One region of the Bradyrhizobium sp. CCBAU 21365 genome, then DNA from elsewhere that is predicted to be linked to it. Evidence: predicted binding sites of a transcription regulator. Region 1 holds the regulator's gene; each other region holds the start of a gene.

Region 1 (4,187 bases):
GCTGCGCATCTTCAACCGGATGTACGACCTCTATCCGGGCCAGCGCGCGGTCGGCCAGCTGATGCTGGACCAGACCAACATTCTCGACCCCAAGCTCGACCTCAACTTGCTGCGCGCGCGGGTCGGTATGGTGTTCCAGAAGCCGACGCCGTTCCCGATGACGATCTACGAGAACATCGCCTTCGGCATCCGCCTCTACGAGAAGATCTCGAAGTCCGAGATGGACGACCGGGTCGAGAAGGCGCTGCGCGGCGGCGCGCTGTGGAACGAGGTCAAGGACAAGCTGAACGCCTCCGGCCTGTCGCTCTCCGGCGGCCAGCAGCAGCGCCTGTGCATCGCGCGCACCGTGGCGGTGCGCCCCGAGGTGATCCTGTTCGACGAGCCGTGCTCGGCGCTCGACCCGATCTCGACCGCCAAGGTCGAGGAGCTGATCCAGGAGCTCTCCGAGGACTACACGATCGCGATCGTCACCCACAACATGCAGCAGGCGGCGCGCGTCTCCGACAAGACCGCCTTCATGTATCTCGGTGAGCTGATCGAGTTCGACGACACCAACAAGATCTTCACCTCACCGAGCGATCGGCGCACCCAGGACTACATCACCGGCCGGTTCGGCTAGAGCATGATCCGGAAAAGTGGGAACCGGTTTTCCGATCGGATCATGCTAAAATTCAGGACACGAAACCATGATCCCCGGGATCATGGTTGAGGGAGACAAGCGATGGCTTCTGAACATACCGCCAAGGCATTCGACAGCGATCTGCAGGAGTTGACGCGCCTGGTCGCCGAGATGGGCGGCCTGGTCGAGCGGATGATTACCGAGTCGGTCGACGCACTGATCCGTCGCGACGTCGCGCTCGGCAAGCGCGTGGTCGCCGCCGACATCGAGATCGACAATCTGCAGCGCAACATCGAAGAGCGCGCGGTGCTGACGATCGCGCGCCGCCAGCCGATGGCGATCGACCTGCGCGAGATCGTCAGCGCGATGCGTGTCGCGACCGACCTCGAGCGGATCGGCGACCTCGCCAAGAACATGGGCAAGCGCGTCGCGGCGCTGGAGAGCGATTTCCAGCCGCTGAAGCTGATCCGCGGCCTCGAGCACATGACCGACCTCGTGCTGTCGCAGGTCAAGTCGGTGCTCGACGCCTACGCCGCGCACGACCTGCCGGCGGCGATGAACGTCTGGAAGGGCGACGAGGAGGTCGATGCGATCTGCACCTCGCTGTTCCGCGAACTGCTCACCTACATGATGGAAGATCCGCGCAACATCTCGTTCTGCATCCATCTGATGTTCTGCGCCAAGAACATCGAGCGGATCGGCGATCACGCCACCAATATCGCCGAGACCGTGTTCTACATGATCGAGGGCCAGCAGATCACCGACAAGCGCCCGAAGGGGGACATGACCACTTTTGCCACCACGGTGCCGGGCAACTGAGGCATGATCGGCAAGTGCGGGACCGGCAAGAGCGAAACTGGATGATCCTCGCGACAAATCGTTTCCGCGGGGACTATGCTCAAGGAAGTAAGCGTTTCGGTTTGCGTCTGGGCAACGGATCACCACAGAGAAAGAACTTAAACCGATGAGCGCACGCATTCTGGTAGTCGAAGACGAGGAAGCGCTGACGACGCTGTTGCGCTACAACCTCGATGCGGAAGGCTACGATGTCGAGACGGTGGGGCGCGGCGACGATGCCGACACGAGGCTGAAGGAGCGCGTTCCCGACCTCGTGGTCCTCGACTGGATGCTGCCGGGCCTGTCCGGCATCGAGCTGTGCCGTCGCCTGCGGGCGCGGCCCGAGACCAAGCAGCTTCCGATCATCATGCTGACCGCGCGCGGCGAAGAAAGCGAGCGCGTGCGCGGACTTGCCACCGGCGCCGACGATTACATCGTCAAGCCGTTCTCGGTGCCGGAACTGCTGGCGCGGGTGAAGGGCCTGTTGCGCCGCGCGAGCCCGGAGCGGCTTGCGACCGTGCTGACCTATGGCGACATCGAGCTCGACCGCGAGAAGCGCCGCGTGGCGCGCTCCGGCCGCCCGATCGATCTCGGGCCGACCGAGTATCGCCTGCTCGAATTCTTCCTCGAGCATCCCGGCCGCGTGTTCAGCCGCGAGCAGCTGCTCGACAGCGTCTGGGGCCGCGACATCTACATCGATGAGCGCACCGTCGACGTGCATATCGGCCGCCTGCGCAAGCTGCTCAATCCGGGCCGCGAGCAGGATCCGATCCGCACCGTGCGCGGCGCCGGCTACGCGCTCGACGACCGCTTTGCCAAGGCCGAGCCGCAGCCGTAACGGGCGCGTGGCCATCGCAAGCCGCATCACCGGCGTCGTCCCGGCGAAAGCCGGGACCCATACGCCGCGGCCGGCGTAATCGGCACGTGGCCAGACGGCTTTCTAACAACACGCATTAGTGGTTATGGGTCCCGGCTTTCGCCGGGACGACGCCGGTGATGTAATGGGCTACGGACAAAAAAAATCCCCGCTTTCGCGGGGATTTGTTTTTGAGTTCTTCCGTCTTTTCCCGAGTGCTCACTTGATCTGCGGTTTCGCCGACGGCCGGCGGCGATCGGCGGCGGGCTGGTAGGCGACGCGCGAGTGATGCGCGCAATAGGGCAGGCCGGCGAGCGCCTTGCCGCCGCAGAAGAAGAATTCCGGGCTCGAGGGATCGCCGACCGGCCAGTGACAGGTGGCCTCGTTGAGCTCGAGCAGCGACAGCCGCTGGCTCATCGGCACCACATTGTCGTAGGAGATCGGATCGGGCTCCATCTCGACCTCGAAGGCGTGCGCCAGCGCGGTGTTGCCGCGCGACACCGGCCGCGCTACCCGCATCATGTGCTGGGCGGGGCGGGCCTTGCGCTGCCGCGGCGCGGCCGTGGAGGGTGCCTTGGCGCGGCCGGAGAGGCCGAGCCGATGCACTTTGCCGATCACGGCGTTTCGCGTCACATTGCCAAGTTCCGCCGCGATCTGGCTGGCCGACAGGCCAGACTCCCAGAGCTTCTTCAGCTGCTCGACGCGATCGTCGGACCAGGTCAATACAGTCATCGCATTCTTCCCTTCGCGTAGCGCCGGCCAATCATTGGAGCGGCGCTGCGAGCCAATCTGGACAAATATCCCTGCGGCCAGAATCCCTTAGCCCTCGCCGGGCACGGTGTTGCGCCCGAACGTTTACGCGAGACACGAAGGCTACTTAGAGGGTCCAGTACCGCCGCACGAGATGTCGTACCCGACAGGCCAAACGCTACAATATGGCGTGACTCTGGCGCAAGAGTCCGCGGCCGTGCGTCCACATGTTCCCACACAGTTAAGCATCGCGATGAGGCTTTTCCACCGCACCGGAATGCTCCGGATTGCGCTCGTTTCGCATTGCAGGAAGGCCACTTCGTGGCGATTGACACTTACCGACCGCAGCATAGAATGCCCGCCACGTGCCGCCCGCAAAGGCGGCCGTTTTGTTTTCCGAAGCTGGCCGTTGCTGCGCTGGCGTCAAGGCGCGCGGCAATTGTCGGCTTAAAAACCGTCAGTGAACGCCATGACCAACGCTGCCACGTCGCATCTGCTCCCCGTCTTCGCCAGGGTCGATCTCGGCTTCGAGCGCGGTGAGGGCGCCTGGCTGATCGCAACCAACGGCGACCGTTATCTCGATTTCACCTCGGGCGTCGCGGTCAACGCGCTCGGGCACGCGCATCCGCATCTGGTCAAGGCGCTGCAGGAACAGGCGACCAAGCTCTGGCACATGTCGAACCTGTTCAAGAGCCCGGACGGCGAGGCGCTTGCCGCGCGGCTGTGCGAGCAGAGCTTTGCCGACTTCGTGTTCTTCTGCAATTCCGGCGCCGAAGCGATGGAGGGCGTGATCAAGCTGGTCCGCCACTATCACTTCTCCAAGGGCCATGGCGAGCGCTACCGCATCATCACCTTCGAGGGCGCCTTCCACGGCCGCACGCTGGGCACGCTGGCGGCGACCGGCTCGACGAAATATCTCGAAGGCTTCGGCCCGCCGATGGACGGCTTCGACCAGGTGCCGCATGGCGACATCGAGGCGGTGAAGAAGGCGATCGGCCCGCACACCGCCGGCATCCTGATCGAGCCGGTGCAGGGCGAGGGCGGCGTGCGCTCGGCGCCGCAGGCGTTCTTCAAGGCGCTGCGCGCGCTCTGCGACGAGCACGGCCTGCTGCTCGCCTTCGACGA
Region 2 (4,187 bases), 4.4 Mb from region 1:
TGCACAGCAGGCCGGCGCCGAGAAGCCACAAGGTGCGGCCGTTCATGTCATATCCAGTGTCGTTAAGCGTTTTCGAGCGAAGTGGATTCCGGTTCGCGTGAAGAAAACGCGTCAAGACGGGAAGTAGAGTGTCGGCGGCGGACTGGCTTCACCTCTCCCGCTTGCGGGGGAGGTCGCATCGCATCCACGATGCGATGCGGGTGGGGGCTCTCTCCGCGACGTGACTCGTGGAGGGAGCCCCCACCCCAGCCCTCCCCCGCAAGCGGGAGAGGGAGCGCACCGCTTTCGCGTTGCCAATCAACCTAACTCTTCATGCTTTAGTGGTGATGGTGATCATCCGGCGGGCTGACGATGACCGTGCCGGCGGTCGGATCGAGGAACAGCGTGTCCTGCCGGTACTCGTGGTCCTGGCCGTGGCCGCGCTCGAAGTCGAACATGTCAGCGATCGATTCGACGTTGTCGTCGAACGAGCCGCCGCCGAGACGCTGGCCGTGCAGCCAGTTGTCCTCGATGAAGCGCACGACGGACGCCTGCGAGATGCGGGTGTGGCTGACGTAATTCCGCTTGGCGAAGGGCGAGATCACCAGGAACGGGACGCGCGTACCGGGACCGCAGCGGCCGTTCACCGGCTGGCCGTTGAGGCCGTTCGGCTGCGTCTGCTTGCCGACACCGCGACCGCACTGGCCGGGACCGTTGAGCTGGTCGGCGGTCGGATCATACGAGGCACTGATCGGCGCAAGATACTGGTGGTCGTACCAGCCGTCGGAGTCGTCATAGGTGATGATGACGGCGGTCTCGCCCCACTCCTTCTGCTTCTGCAGGAAATTGATCAGCTCGACATTGCCGGCCTGCTCGTCGAGCGGATCGGAGTTGCCGGGATGACCGTCCTGATAGGCCGGCATCTTGATGTAGGAGACGGCCGGGAAGTTGCCGGCCTTCACCGCGGCGTAGAAGTCCTCGAGATCGTAGGCATGATTGGCCGGGTCGAGCGTCTTGCCGCCGGGCACATAGGTGTGTCCGACCGCATTCACCGAGCTCGGCCGCGCATGGGTCGGGTTGGCGGTCGACTTGTAGTATTGGAACCAGGCGTGGTGCGGAATGTAGTCCACGACGGTGCCGTTGACGTTGCTCGAGAATGTGCTGCGGCCGCAGTTGGTGGTGCCGTTGCTGTTCTTGAGCGTCAGGTCGAAGCCGCCCATGAAGCTGCCCCAGCTGATCTGCTCGGCATTGAGCAGGTCGCCGATGTTCTTGCTGGTCATCAGGACCTGGCTGGTCGTGCTCGAGCAGGCATCGTAGGCAGGGTCGGTATCACCGATCAGCGTCAGGCCGCCCTGGCCGTCGGCGATCGACGATGACGAGCCGACGATGTTCTGCGCGCCGTTGGTCTGGCCGGCAACCACCTCGAGGGCGCCGGGCGTCGACGGACCAAAGGTGTCGGTCCAGCTGTTGTCGCTCATCGCGAAGTTCTGGGCGTAATTCCAGAACGCGGTGACGGTGTTGCCGTCGAAATAGCCCATCACCTGCCCGTTGGTGCCGAAAGCGCCGACGCCGCCGGCGGTTCCGCGACCGGTGAATTTCGGAAACAGGTCTTCCTTGCCGTTGTCGACCGCCTGCTGTTCGGGCGTGTAGGCGTGATTTTGCGACTTGGTGTTGGCCTGGGTGCGGTCGAGGCGGAACGGATTGGTCGCGCCGGTGCCGTTGGCCGGGTTGGTGTTCGGGTTGTTGGTCAACAGATTGGCGCTCGCGAGGTTGTTGACCTTCGGCGTATGCGGCTTCGCCGTGAACGGAATCGAGCCGGTCGGGTTGGTCGCAACCGGGTAGGTTGCGAAGTAGTGATCGAACGAGCGGTTCTCGTTGAAGATGACGACGAGATGCTTGATCGGCGTTTGGGTGTGAATGTCGTGCGGATGATGATCGTGGCCGTTATTGCCCTTGTTGTCGTCCTGAGCGGCGGCACTGCACATCACCGCAGCGGCAGCAAGCAGACAGACTCCGACCGTCGAAAGAAATTTGGCTTTCACCGTAGCGCCCCTTTTATTTTTGAAAGATTTATGACGTCGACCTGCGACAAGTTATCCATCGCCGATGACAGCGCTGTGTCGGTCGAATGACTGCAACGAACGATGATGCGCGCTGATGTTCGCTTCGGTTGCAGCAGAGATCGGGAGATCAATTTCCGCGCGTACGACAGAGGCCCCACCTCTTCCGTCTCACACGAGCGGCTAATTGTGGCCGCGGTTTCAGTCAAAAGCCTTGGAATTGAAGGGATCGCGTTGGAGATGACTGCAGCAGTCAGCAATCATGCGAACAAGTCATGCGCCGCCGGCCGTCGCGGCTTGCTCACGCCCGAAAAATCCGCGCTTCCGAGGATGCTCGAAAAGCGCGGATCTTTTGGTCTAGTAGCAGATGAAGGCCGCGAAGTCAGTTCGGCGCGGCGGTGAACGAGGCTAATCCTTCATCCCCGTAATCGAGGCACTGACGGCTCTGGGATCGCGCTGCGGCCAGCGGCCGCTTTCGACCTGCGACAGGAAATCGCCGACGATCCGGTTGTATTCGTCGGGCTCCTCGATGTTGATGGCGTGGCCGCAGTTCGGCATCACCGCGAGCGCCGCCGACGGGATGCTCTGCTTCATCAGGATGCCCGGCAGCAGGCAAGGCCAATCCTCGTCGCCGGTGATGATCAGCGTCGGCACCGTGATGCGCTTCATCTCGTCGACCAGCGTGTAGAGCGAGGGACGCTCCTTCTGCACGCCCTGCTGGGTGTTGGCCGATCCCACCGCCGAATGCTCGGCCAGCATGGTCTTGAACTCGGCGTGGCCGCGCGGGTCCTTGTTCTCGTATTGCACGCGGGTCGGCCCATAGGCGTAGCGCTCGGCGAAGGCCGGCATGCCTTCCTTGCGGATCATGTTCGCGATCACGTCGGCCTCGGCGCGAAACGTCTCGCGCTTGTCGAGCTCCGCGCCGTAGCCGCAGCCGCCGATGCACAGCGACAGCGCCCGATCAGGGTGACGCAATCCGAAATGCAGCGTCGCAAAGCCGCCCATCGACAGACCGACGATATGCGCCTTCGGCGCGCCGATGTGGTCGAGCACGGCGAGGATATCGTCGGCGGCGCGCGCCTGCGAATAGGACGAGACCTGATCCGGCACATCCGACGGCGGAAAGCCGCGCGCATTGTAGGCGATGGTCCGGAAGCGCTTGCCGAAGTGCCGCATCTGCGGCTCGTAGCTGCGCAAATCGCCGGCGAACTCGTGGACCAGGATCACCGGATGCCCCGATCCGGTCTCCTCGAAATAGAGCCGCACTCCGTCGTCTGTCACAGCATAGGGCATGTTGATCTCCTGCCTTCTCTCTTTTGTTACGGGATGGTCGCGTTACGGAATGGTCGCGGCCTTCGGCGGCTTGGCGCGCGGCAGATAAGTGCCGTGATCCTTGCCGCCGACGAGCATCCCGTTATCGACCACGACCTTGCCGCGCACCATGGTCAGCACCGGCCAGCCCGTGACCTCGAGCCCTTCATAGGGCGTGTAGTCCGCGCCGTCGTGGATCAGCTCGTGACGGATCGTCACCTTGCGCTTCGGGTCCCACAGCGCGATGTCGGCATCCGAGCCGACCGCGATCGTGCCCTTGCGCGGATAGAGGCCGTAGATCCTGGCGTGGTTGGTGGCGCTGAAGGCGACAAAGCTGTTGAGGTCGATCCGCCCCTTCACCACGCCTTCGGAGAACAGGATCGGCAGGCGCGTCGCCACACCCGGGATTCCGTTCGGCACCCAGCGGAAGCTGGTGCGCCCCTTCGGCGCAAGCTTGCCTTGCGGGTCGTCGTAACGGAACGGACAATGGTCCGACGAGAACACCGAGAACACCTTCTGCTGCAGACCTTCCCAGCAGGCCTGCTGGCTGGCGACGTCGCGCGGCGGCGGCGAGCAGACGTATTTTGCGCCTTCCATGTTGAGCTGATCGAGATCCTTTTCGGTCAGCATCAGGTACTGCGGACAGGTCTCGCCCATGACCCGCAAGCCCCTCTGCTGCGCACGCCGGATTTCGTCCATCGCCTCGCGGTTCGAGACATGCACGATCATGATCGGCACGTCGACGAGCTCGGACAGCGAGATCGCGCGATGGGTGGCCTCGCGCTCGACCGGGATCGGCCGTGACGTCGCGTGGAAGCGCGGCGCGGTGTTGCCGGC
Region 3 (4,187 bases), 4.7 Mb from region 1:
GCTCCGGCGTGCCGCTGTCGTCGACGCTCTCCTCGACGCCGCGGCGGATGTGGTGGCGGTAGATCGACAGCATGGCGTCGACGTCGCCGTCGCGGGACGGGCGGACGGTGATCTTGTGATCATTCTCCATTGTGTTGCGTCCGTTCGCCTATTCGGACACGACATAGGTGTAGAAGCGGACGCGGCCGGAGTCGTCGATCTCCTTGTAGATGCCCTGGACTTCGACCTCGAAGCCCGGGAACGCATTGAAGCTCGCCTCGAACATCTTCAGATAATCGATCATCGGCTTGCTGCGTTCCGACAGCCGCTCGCCGGGCACGATGGTGGCAATGCCGGGTGGGTAGACCACAAACGGCGTCGCGGCGACGCGGCCGAAGATCTGGTCGATCGGCAGATAGTCGACATCGTTGCGGATGAGATATTGTGCGGCCTGGCGCGGCGACATCGCGATCTCGGGCAGGTGCTCGGGCAGGAATTGCCTGGCCTGCAGCGTGCTGACGCCGCCGTCGCGGAAGAAGCGGTGCATGTCGCCGCAGAGGTCGCGCAGCCGCACCCCGCTATAGCGTTGCGGGCGGCGGCGGAAGAATTCGGGGATGACGTCCTCGATCAGCGCGTTGTCGTCGTGCAGCTTCTTGAAGGCGACCAGCCCCGACACCAGCGTGCCGGCCTTGCTGGCCTCGACGCCGGGCGTCAGCAGGAACAGCAGGGAGTTGAGGTCGTTCTTCTCGGCGACGATCTGGTTCTCGCGGAGATATTGCGCCACCACCGGCGCGGGGATGCCGTGATCGGCATAGGCGCCGGTGGCGTGATCGAAGCCCGGCGTCAGCAATGTGAGCTTGTTCGGGTCGGTCATGGCGAAGCCCGCGGTCAGCTCGGGGAAGCCGTGCCAGGTTTCGCCGGGACTGAGCTGCCAGTAGGACGGATTGGTCGCGAGCTGGTCGGTCGAGATCGTCTCCCAGGCGACATTGTGCACGCCGTTCTCGCGCGCGACGTCGGGGATCATGACGCGATCCGGCACGAACGGCTCGAAGAACCAGCGCCGCTCGGCCCGCGTCTCCTTCTCCTCGAACTCGCGCTTCACGGCGCGGATCTTCTTGCGCAATTCGATGCCGAGCCGGATCGTGTCGTCCCACAAGACTTCGCCGGAACGGCCCTTCATCATCTGAGCGCCGACATCGAGCGAGGCGAAGATCGGATAGAACGGCGAGGTCGAGGCGTGCTGCATGAAGCTTTCGTTGAAGCGGCGGTGCTCGACCCGGCGCTTCTGGCCCTTGATGTGGCGGTCGCGGATGTGGATCTGCGAGGCCTGCGAGAAGCTCGCGAGCTGCTTGTGGGTCGATTGGGTCGCGATGATGCCGGGCGCCTCGGGGCCGAGATCGGACAGTCCCATGGCGAAGCGGCCGGCATAGATCGGGTGGAATTTCATGAAGCCGGCCCAGGCCTCGTCGAACAGGATATAGTCGCAGAGATGGCCGATCCGCTTGAGGATCATCTCGGCCGAGTGGATGGTGCCGTCATAGGTGCACTGCTCGACCACCGCGACGCGGAACGGACGCTCCTTCTTCCAGGCGTTCTCGTCCCTCACCAGCGGATGCTTGCGGATGTGATCGCGCAGCGTGCCCTCGTCGAGCAGGTCCCAGCGCATCGGGCCGATCAGGCCCCAGGCGTTGCGCACCGTCGGCACATAGACCGGGATGCCGCCGCCGATCAGCAGCGCGCCGTGATGCGCGGCCTTGTGGTTGTTGCGGTCGAACAGCACGAGGTCGCCGTCGGTAACCAGCGAGCCGAGCGCGACCTTGTTGGAGGTCGAGGTGCCGTTGAGCACGAAATAGGTCTTCTCGGCGCCGAAGATCCTCGCCGCCTCCTTCTGCGCCCGCAGCGCCGGGCCCTCATGGGTGAGGAGGTCGCCGAGGTCGAGCACGGAATTGTCGAGGTCGTCGCGAAACACCGCTTCGCCGAGATGTTCGACGAACACCCGTCCGATCGGGCTGCGGCTGTAGAACACGCCGCCGTTATGGCCCGGGCATGTCCAGAGCTGGTTGCCTTCCTCGGCATAGTCGACCAGCGCGCCGAAGAACGGCGTCTTCAAATTCTCGGCATATTGCTTCAGCCTGGAGATCAGGTTCTTGGCGATGAAGGGCGGAGTTTCCTCGGACAGGAACACGTAGCCGTCGATGAAGTCGAGCACCTCGACCGGCAGGTCCTCGAACCGCTTGCGGCGGATCAGGAGGATGATTGGGAAGTCGAGGCCGCGCCGGCGCATCAGGTTGATCAGTGCCGCGGTCTTGCCCTCAAGCCCCTTCTTGCCCCAATCGACCACCATGCAGCCGATCGCGGCATCGGTCTGCACCGCGATCTCGGCATCCTCCAGCTTGCGGGCGCGAACCACCTCGAAGCCGGAGCGCTCGATCTCGGCGATGATCTGGTTGAAGCGGATGCCCTCGAGGTCGTCGGCCTCGAACACCGGTGCTGCGAACAGGAAGTTGAAGCGTTTGAAATAGTCCATGCGTGTCCCCGAACTGGTCCGGCGCTGACGTGTCGGCACAATTCATGACAGGCAGATGACAAGGGGGTGGATCGAGGATCGAATAGATTGTGGGGACGCAATCCCTCACTGCACGGCGTCAGCCCGTGGATATTCGAGCTGCATGGCGACGAAGTCCGCCGTGCCGCGGCCATAGCGTGTCTCGATCCTGGCAAGCGCCCGGTCGAGTGCCTGCGCGGGCGGCGCGGTGCCGACCGCGGGCAGCAGACCATCTGCGGACCAGGCCGACGCCACGACCTGCGGATAGATGCGCAGGCCGTTGCGGGTCGTCACGACGTCGCCGGTCGCAGCGAAGGTCACGGCATGCGAGCGATAGGTGCGCGACCAGCTGTCGGCGACCAGCGCAAGCGAGACCTCGTCGACGCCGGGAGCAAGCGCGAGCCCTAGCTGTTCCCGGTTCCAGAACGCCAGCGTGTTCTGGATCGCGGTCAGCGCGAAAGGACGTGTGAACTTGAAGGCGTTGCTGTCATGCCGCGCGTCCCAGCCGGGCAGGCCGATCTCGCGCGCGACGGCCTCGGCCTTGGCGCGGCCGGCGATCGCCTCGATCAGCGTCAGCGACATCGGCATCGACGCCGAAATCCCAGTCGTCGTCGCGAGGCCGCGATCGACCACGATGCGGCGGTCGGCAACGTATTGGATGGCGGGATGTTTGCTGCGCCAGTTCTTCAGGTAGAACCAGTGCGTGGTGGCGCGCCTGCCGTCGAGCAGGCCGGTCGAGGCGAGCACCTTGGCGCCGGCGCAGACGGCGACGATCACAGCGCCTTTCTCCGCCTGCTGCCGGATCCATTGCATGACTGTGGGATCGTCGTCGCGGCTCATCGCCGGCACGATGACGTAGTCGGCGCCGTCGGGATGTGCGGCATCGAATGCGGCGATGGTCGCATCAGGCTCGACCTTCAGCACCGGGAACAGCGCGACCGGACCGGGTCCCGTCGCCAGCGTGACGACATCGGCAACATCGGCGCGCTTGAGGATGCCGTAGGGCATCAGATAGTCGGTGGTCTCGGTCATGTCGTTGATGCCGAGGATCGCGATCAGCGGTCGCGCCCGCTTCGGCGGCTTCAGCGCCGCGAGCATCGCGTCGTGCTCTTGCGTCGCGATCGGCGGCGGAACGCGGAACGCCGATGCGGCGGGCAGGGTGAAGAGCCAGATGCCGCCGATGATTGGAACCAGCGCGGCGACGGCGATGCCGCACCACGCGAGAAGCCGCCAGGTCATGATGATCGATCTCAACGTATCCGCGTGCGTCGCCCGGCACGCAAGCTACTCGCCGGTCACGTCGACCAAAACGGCGAAATTCCCGCAAAAACGGACACGCCAACAACGCGGCTCAAACGCGTAGCCCGGACGGGCGACAGCGACATCCGGGGCCGGTCCTTCCCCGCATGCCGCTCCGCTCACGCGGGCTGCTATGCGACGCGCTCAGTAGACGAGGTTCGTACCCGTCGGCTTTTCCAGTGCCGCCGCCAGCGTCCGATACTCATCGCAGTCGGTGCCACAGATCTCGGCGATCCGCTGCAGATGATACTGCGCCTGGTCGCGGTTTCCCTGTTCGATCTGCCACAGGCCGTAGTAGTTCCACGTCAGGACGTGGTTCGGATCGGCCTTGAGCGCACGTTCGTACCAGACTTGCGATTGCTTG
Region 4 (4,187 bases), 2.0 Mb from region 1:
TCAAATACTCAACTCCACCGGCACGTCCTCGGGCTTGACGCCGGCGAGGCCGAGGCCCTTGACGAACCATTCGCGCATCTGGCCGATGCCGCGGTTGTAGTCGATCCACACCGAGAGGAAATCGCGCCAGCGCTTGTCGGCTTCGCGCCGTACCGCCGTGCCGCTCGCGATCGTCACCGACGGCGAGGCCAGGATCTTGTAGGTGCCGAGGTTCGGGTTCTTGGCGATCGCGGTCAGCCCGAGCACCAGCGCGTTGACCACGCAATCGACGCGGCCCGACGACATTTCCAGCATCACCTCGTCGCGCGACTTCAGCGACTTGATGGTGGCGTTCGGCGCAAAGCGGCGCGCCACGGCTTCGTTGGCAGAGCCGACGTCGACTGCGATCTTCACCTCGGGCTTGTTGATGTCGGCCCAGGTCTTGGCTTCCAGCCCCTTCTTCAGCATCGCGCCGAACGGATGCGGGAACACCAGATTGGTGAAATCGACCACCAGCGCGCGCTGCGGCGTCGGGTTGAGCGCGAAGCCGAGGTCGATCTTGTTGGCCTGCAGATCGAGAATTGAATTGCCGTAGGTCGACTCGACATATTCCAGCTTGACGTCGAGCAGTTTGGCCAGATCGTTGGCCATCTCGATCGAGAAGCCGGACCAGGTGCCCGAGGCGAGGTCCTTGTTGAAATAGGGCAGTTCGCCCGGCAGCACCGCGATCCGCAGCACCTTGCTGGCCCGGATGCGATCCAGCGTGTTGTCGGCTGGCGTCTGCGCCGAGGCCGGCGTTGCCATCGCGGCCGCGATTGCCGCGCCGCTGCCGATCCCGAGCGCATAGCGCAGCGCGTCGCGGCGATCTTCGGAAATTGTGATGTCGTCGGATTGAGTCAAGCGAGCCTCCCTGCACCAGATCGGCGGAAGCCTAGCGTCGGTATCCGGTACCAGCAATACCGCCGGCCTGCGCCAATAGTAGGCGATGGGGTGGCTATTTCTTCACCTCGCCTTGGACTGAGCTCTCAGCGCGCCGTCATGGCCGGGCTTGTCCCGGCCATCCACGTCTTTCTTTCTCCATGTGGGAACGTAGACGTGGATGCCCGGGACAAGCCCGGGCATGACGAGTTTGTGGGGACGTTCAGCGGTTCCGCGAGCGGGAGAGGCCAGTGATCGCGGCTCTCAATACCGTCCCGGCACGTACATTTCCTGCGGGATCGGGCCGCGGTGATAGTCGGGGTTGCGCACCCGCGGCGGCAGCACTACCGGCTGATGGGTGACCGCCTGATAGGGGATCTGGCTGAGCAGATGCGAGATGCAGTTGAGCCGGGCGCGCTTCTTGTCGACGGCATCGACGATCCACCACGGCGAGTCCTGCAGGTGCGTGCGTTCCAGCATTGTTTCCTTGGCCTTGGTGTAGAGCTCCCAGCGGGTCCGCGCCTCGACGTCCATGGGGCTCAGCTTCCACTGCTTCAGCGGATCCTGGATCCGCATCGAGAAGCGGAACGCCTGTTCCTCGTCGGTGATCGAGAACCAGTATTTCAGGAGGATGGTGCCGGAGCGGATCAGCATGCGCTCGAATTCCGGCACCGAGTTGAAGAATTCCTCATACTGCTCGTCGCTGCAGAACCCCATCACCTTCTCGACGCCGGCGCGGTTGTACCAGCTGCGGTCGAACAGCACGATCTCGCCGCCGGCCGGCAGATGCGAGACATAGCGCTGGAAGTACCATTGCGTGCGCTCGCGCTCGTTCGGCGCCGGCAGGGCCGCAATCCGGCACACCCGCGGATTGAGCCGCTGGGTGATGCGTTTGATCACGCCGCCCTTGCCGGCGGAATCGCGGCCCTCGAACAGCACGACGACCTTCTTCTTCTCGTGCTGCACCCAGTCCTGCAGCTTGACCAGCTCGCCCTGCAGCCGCAGCAATTCGCGGAAGTAGAACTTGCGGTCGATCGACGGCTTGCCGGGGGCGCCGTCACGGTCGAGCTCGTCGAGCCTCATGTCGTCGAGCTCGAGCTCGAGTTCCTCGTCGAGGCTGTCGGCCATCTCCTGATGGATGCGGGCGCGCAAGGCTTCGTCGTGCAAGGCTTCATCGCGCAAGGCTTCATCCCGGGAGGCTTCGTCGGTGAGGGCGGAGGTCGTCATGAAGGTCCGTCTTTCAGTATGTTAGATGGATCGGACGGCAGCATTGACGGGCGATGTTACCCCTCTATGACAATGCCATGACCGCTGTTTCACGCCGCCGGGCGGACTGTGCTAACAAGTCGACAAAACCAAAAAGGGAGATGTGCCGATGATTTCGCTCACGCCAAAAGACGTCCTGCCGGAGGACGGCACCGCCGGCACGCTGGTCGGACGGGTCTGGCTGCCGCAGGCCGGCGGACCGGCCGTCGTCGCGGTACGGGCAGACGGCGTGTTCGACGTTACGGCGCGGTTCCCGACGATGAGCGCGCTCTGTGAGGAAAGCGATCCCGCGGCCGCGTTGCGCGCCACGCGCGGCGAGCGGATCGGTGATTTCGAGGCGATCCTCGCCAACACGCCGCCCGACGGCCGCGACAAGGCCAGGCCGCATCTGCTGGCGCCGGTCGATCTCCAGGTGCTGAAGGCCGCCGGCGTCACCTTCGCGATCTCGATGCTGGAGCGCGTGATCGAGGAGCGGGCGCGCGGCAATCCGTCCTCGGCGGACGCGATCCGCAAGGAGGTGGTGCGGCTGGTCGGCGACGATCTCTCCAAGCTGAAGCCCGGCTCCGAGCAGGCGATGAAACTGAAGCAGGTGCTGATCGATCAGAATGCCTGGAGCCAGTATCTCGAGGTCGGCATCGGTCCCGACGCCGAAGTGTTCACAAAGGCGCCGACGCTGTCCTCGGTCGGATCAGGCATGGATGCCGGGCTGCATCCGAAGTCGACCTGGAATAATCCGGAGCCGGAGGTCGTGCTGATCGTCTCCGCCGCCGGCAAGATCGTCGGCGCCGCGCTCGGCAACGACGTCAATCTGCGCGACTTCGAGGGGCGCTCGGCGCTCTTGCTGTCGAAAGCCAAGGACAACAACGCGTCCTGCGCGATCGGCCCGCTGCTCCGGCTGTTCGACCAGACCTTCTCGCTCGACGATGTCAGGAAGATGGATGTCGGCCTGACCGTGACGGGCGCAGACGGCTTCGTGCTCGAGGGCCATTCCTCGATCAGCAAGATCAGCCGCGACCCGACCGATCTGGTCGCCCAGACCATCGGCCCCGTGCATCAATACCCTGATGGATTTGCGCTGTTCCTCGGCACGATGTTCGCGCCGGTCAAGGACCGCGACGCCAAGGGCGAGGGTTTTACCCACAAGCGCGACGATATCGTCACCATCGCCGCGCCGCAGCTCGGCAAGCTGGTCAACCGGATGCGGGGCAGCGACGAGTGCGAGCCCTGGACCTTCGGCGTCGGTGCACTGATGAAGAACCTCGCACAGCGCAAGGTGCTCTGAGGATCGGGACGGGACGGTGAGTCCACTACCTCGGCCGCTTCGTCGGCCATGTGCGGCCTGTCGCGCGGCGGCAGGTCGGCGCTGAGTTGCGCCCGCAATCCGGTGACGTTCAGCCGCCTCTTGCAGCGCGTTGAGCGACGATGATGGTGACTGTGCGAAAGCGGCGGCATTGTCGAACATGTTCAGAAACCTGCGCGGCAGAGCGACCGCGTGGCGCAACTTGAGCGCGCTAAAACACGAGGAATTTGCCGCTTTTTCCTGGCTTTATGTGAACCAGTTCATCCTCGTTCGCGCGGGTTCGCTCCAGCATATTGGCTCGACGCGAACAGAAGGAGTCGCGGACATGAGCGAGCAGCCATCAAACGGAATGCCCGATTGGCTCACCACCGATATGCTGGTCATTGCCGTCTCACTGGCCATCATCGTGATTGGGATATGGATCGCGCCGTAGCCTGGTTGTCGCGGCGAGGCCGTCCAGCCGGGCAGGGTGCCAGCGCCAATCACTGAGTTGCCCGACGGCGCAAGCCTCTCTTGCAAAACGGAACAAGATGCAAAGCTCGGACGATTCATGTTGCGAGAATGTGGATGTGACGCACAGATCATGCAACACACTCGGCGTCGTCCCGGCGAAGGCCGGGACCCATTACCCCAAATGCCAATGATCGCGCGACGCTGGGGCCACAGCCTTCTTCAACTACTCGACCCTGTAGTTGGGTCCCGGCCTTCGCCGGGACGACGGCGT

What was found. The regulator PhoB, encoded in region 1, activates phosphate uptake and scavenging genes when phosphate is short. The targets are predictions, from matches to a motif close to TGTCATNNANCTGTCAT.
Region 2: the regulator PhoB is predicted to act here: its motif matches at 2,041-2,057, upstream of XI02_RS25930 (phospholipase C).
Region 3: the regulator PhoB is predicted to act here: its motif matches at 2,551-2,567, upstream of XI02_RS27790 (Orn/Lys/Arg decarboxylase N-terminal domain-containing protein).
Region 4: the regulator PhoB is predicted to act here: its motif matches at 2,191-2,207, upstream of ppk2 (polyphosphate kinase 2).

What each region holds. Positions count from the first base shown of each region.
Region 1 covers NZ_CP030036.1:1,183,437-1,187,623, forward strand. Annotated here, with positions in the region: gene pstB (phosphate ABC transporter ATP-binding protein PstB) at 1-619, shown strand, start outside; gene phoU (phosphate signaling complex protein PhoU) at 722-1,438, shown strand; gene phoB (phosphate regulon transcriptional regulator PhoB) at 1,584-2,294, shown strand; gene XI02_RS05515 (GcrA family cell cycle regulator) at 2,532-3,044, opposite strand; gene XI02_RS05520 (aspartate aminotransferase family protein) at 3,532-4,187, shown strand, end outside.
Region 2 covers NZ_CP030036.1:5,540,874-5,545,060, forward strand. Annotated here, with positions in the region: gene XI02_RS25925 (cytochrome-c peroxidase) at 1-46, opposite strand, end outside; gene XI02_RS25930 (phospholipase C) at 318-1,964, opposite strand; gene XI02_RS25935 (hypothetical protein) at 2,124-2,441, shown strand; gene XI02_RS25940 (alpha/beta fold hydrolase) at 2,448-3,332, opposite strand; gene hydA (dihydropyrimidinase) at 3,375-4,187, opposite strand, start outside.
Region 3 covers NZ_CP030036.1:5,908,978-5,913,164, reverse strand. Annotated here, with positions in the region: gene XI02_RS27795 (GNAT family N-acetyltransferase) at 1-130, opposite strand, end outside; gene XI02_RS27790 (Orn/Lys/Arg decarboxylase N-terminal domain-containing protein) at 149-2,506, opposite strand; gene XI02_RS27785 (DJ-1/PfpI family protein) at 2,612-3,763, opposite strand; gene XI02_RS27780 (lipopolysaccharide assembly protein LapB) at 3,968-4,187, opposite strand, start outside.
Region 4 covers NZ_CP030036.1:3,222,428-3,226,614, forward strand. Annotated here, with positions in the region: gene XI02_RS14725 (transporter substrate-binding domain-containing protein) at 1-879, opposite strand; gene ppk2 (polyphosphate kinase 2) at 1,162-2,025, opposite strand; gene XI02_RS14735 (fumarylacetoacetate hydrolase family protein) at 2,273-3,445, shown strand; gene XI02_RS14740 (hypothetical protein) at 3,576-3,896, shown strand.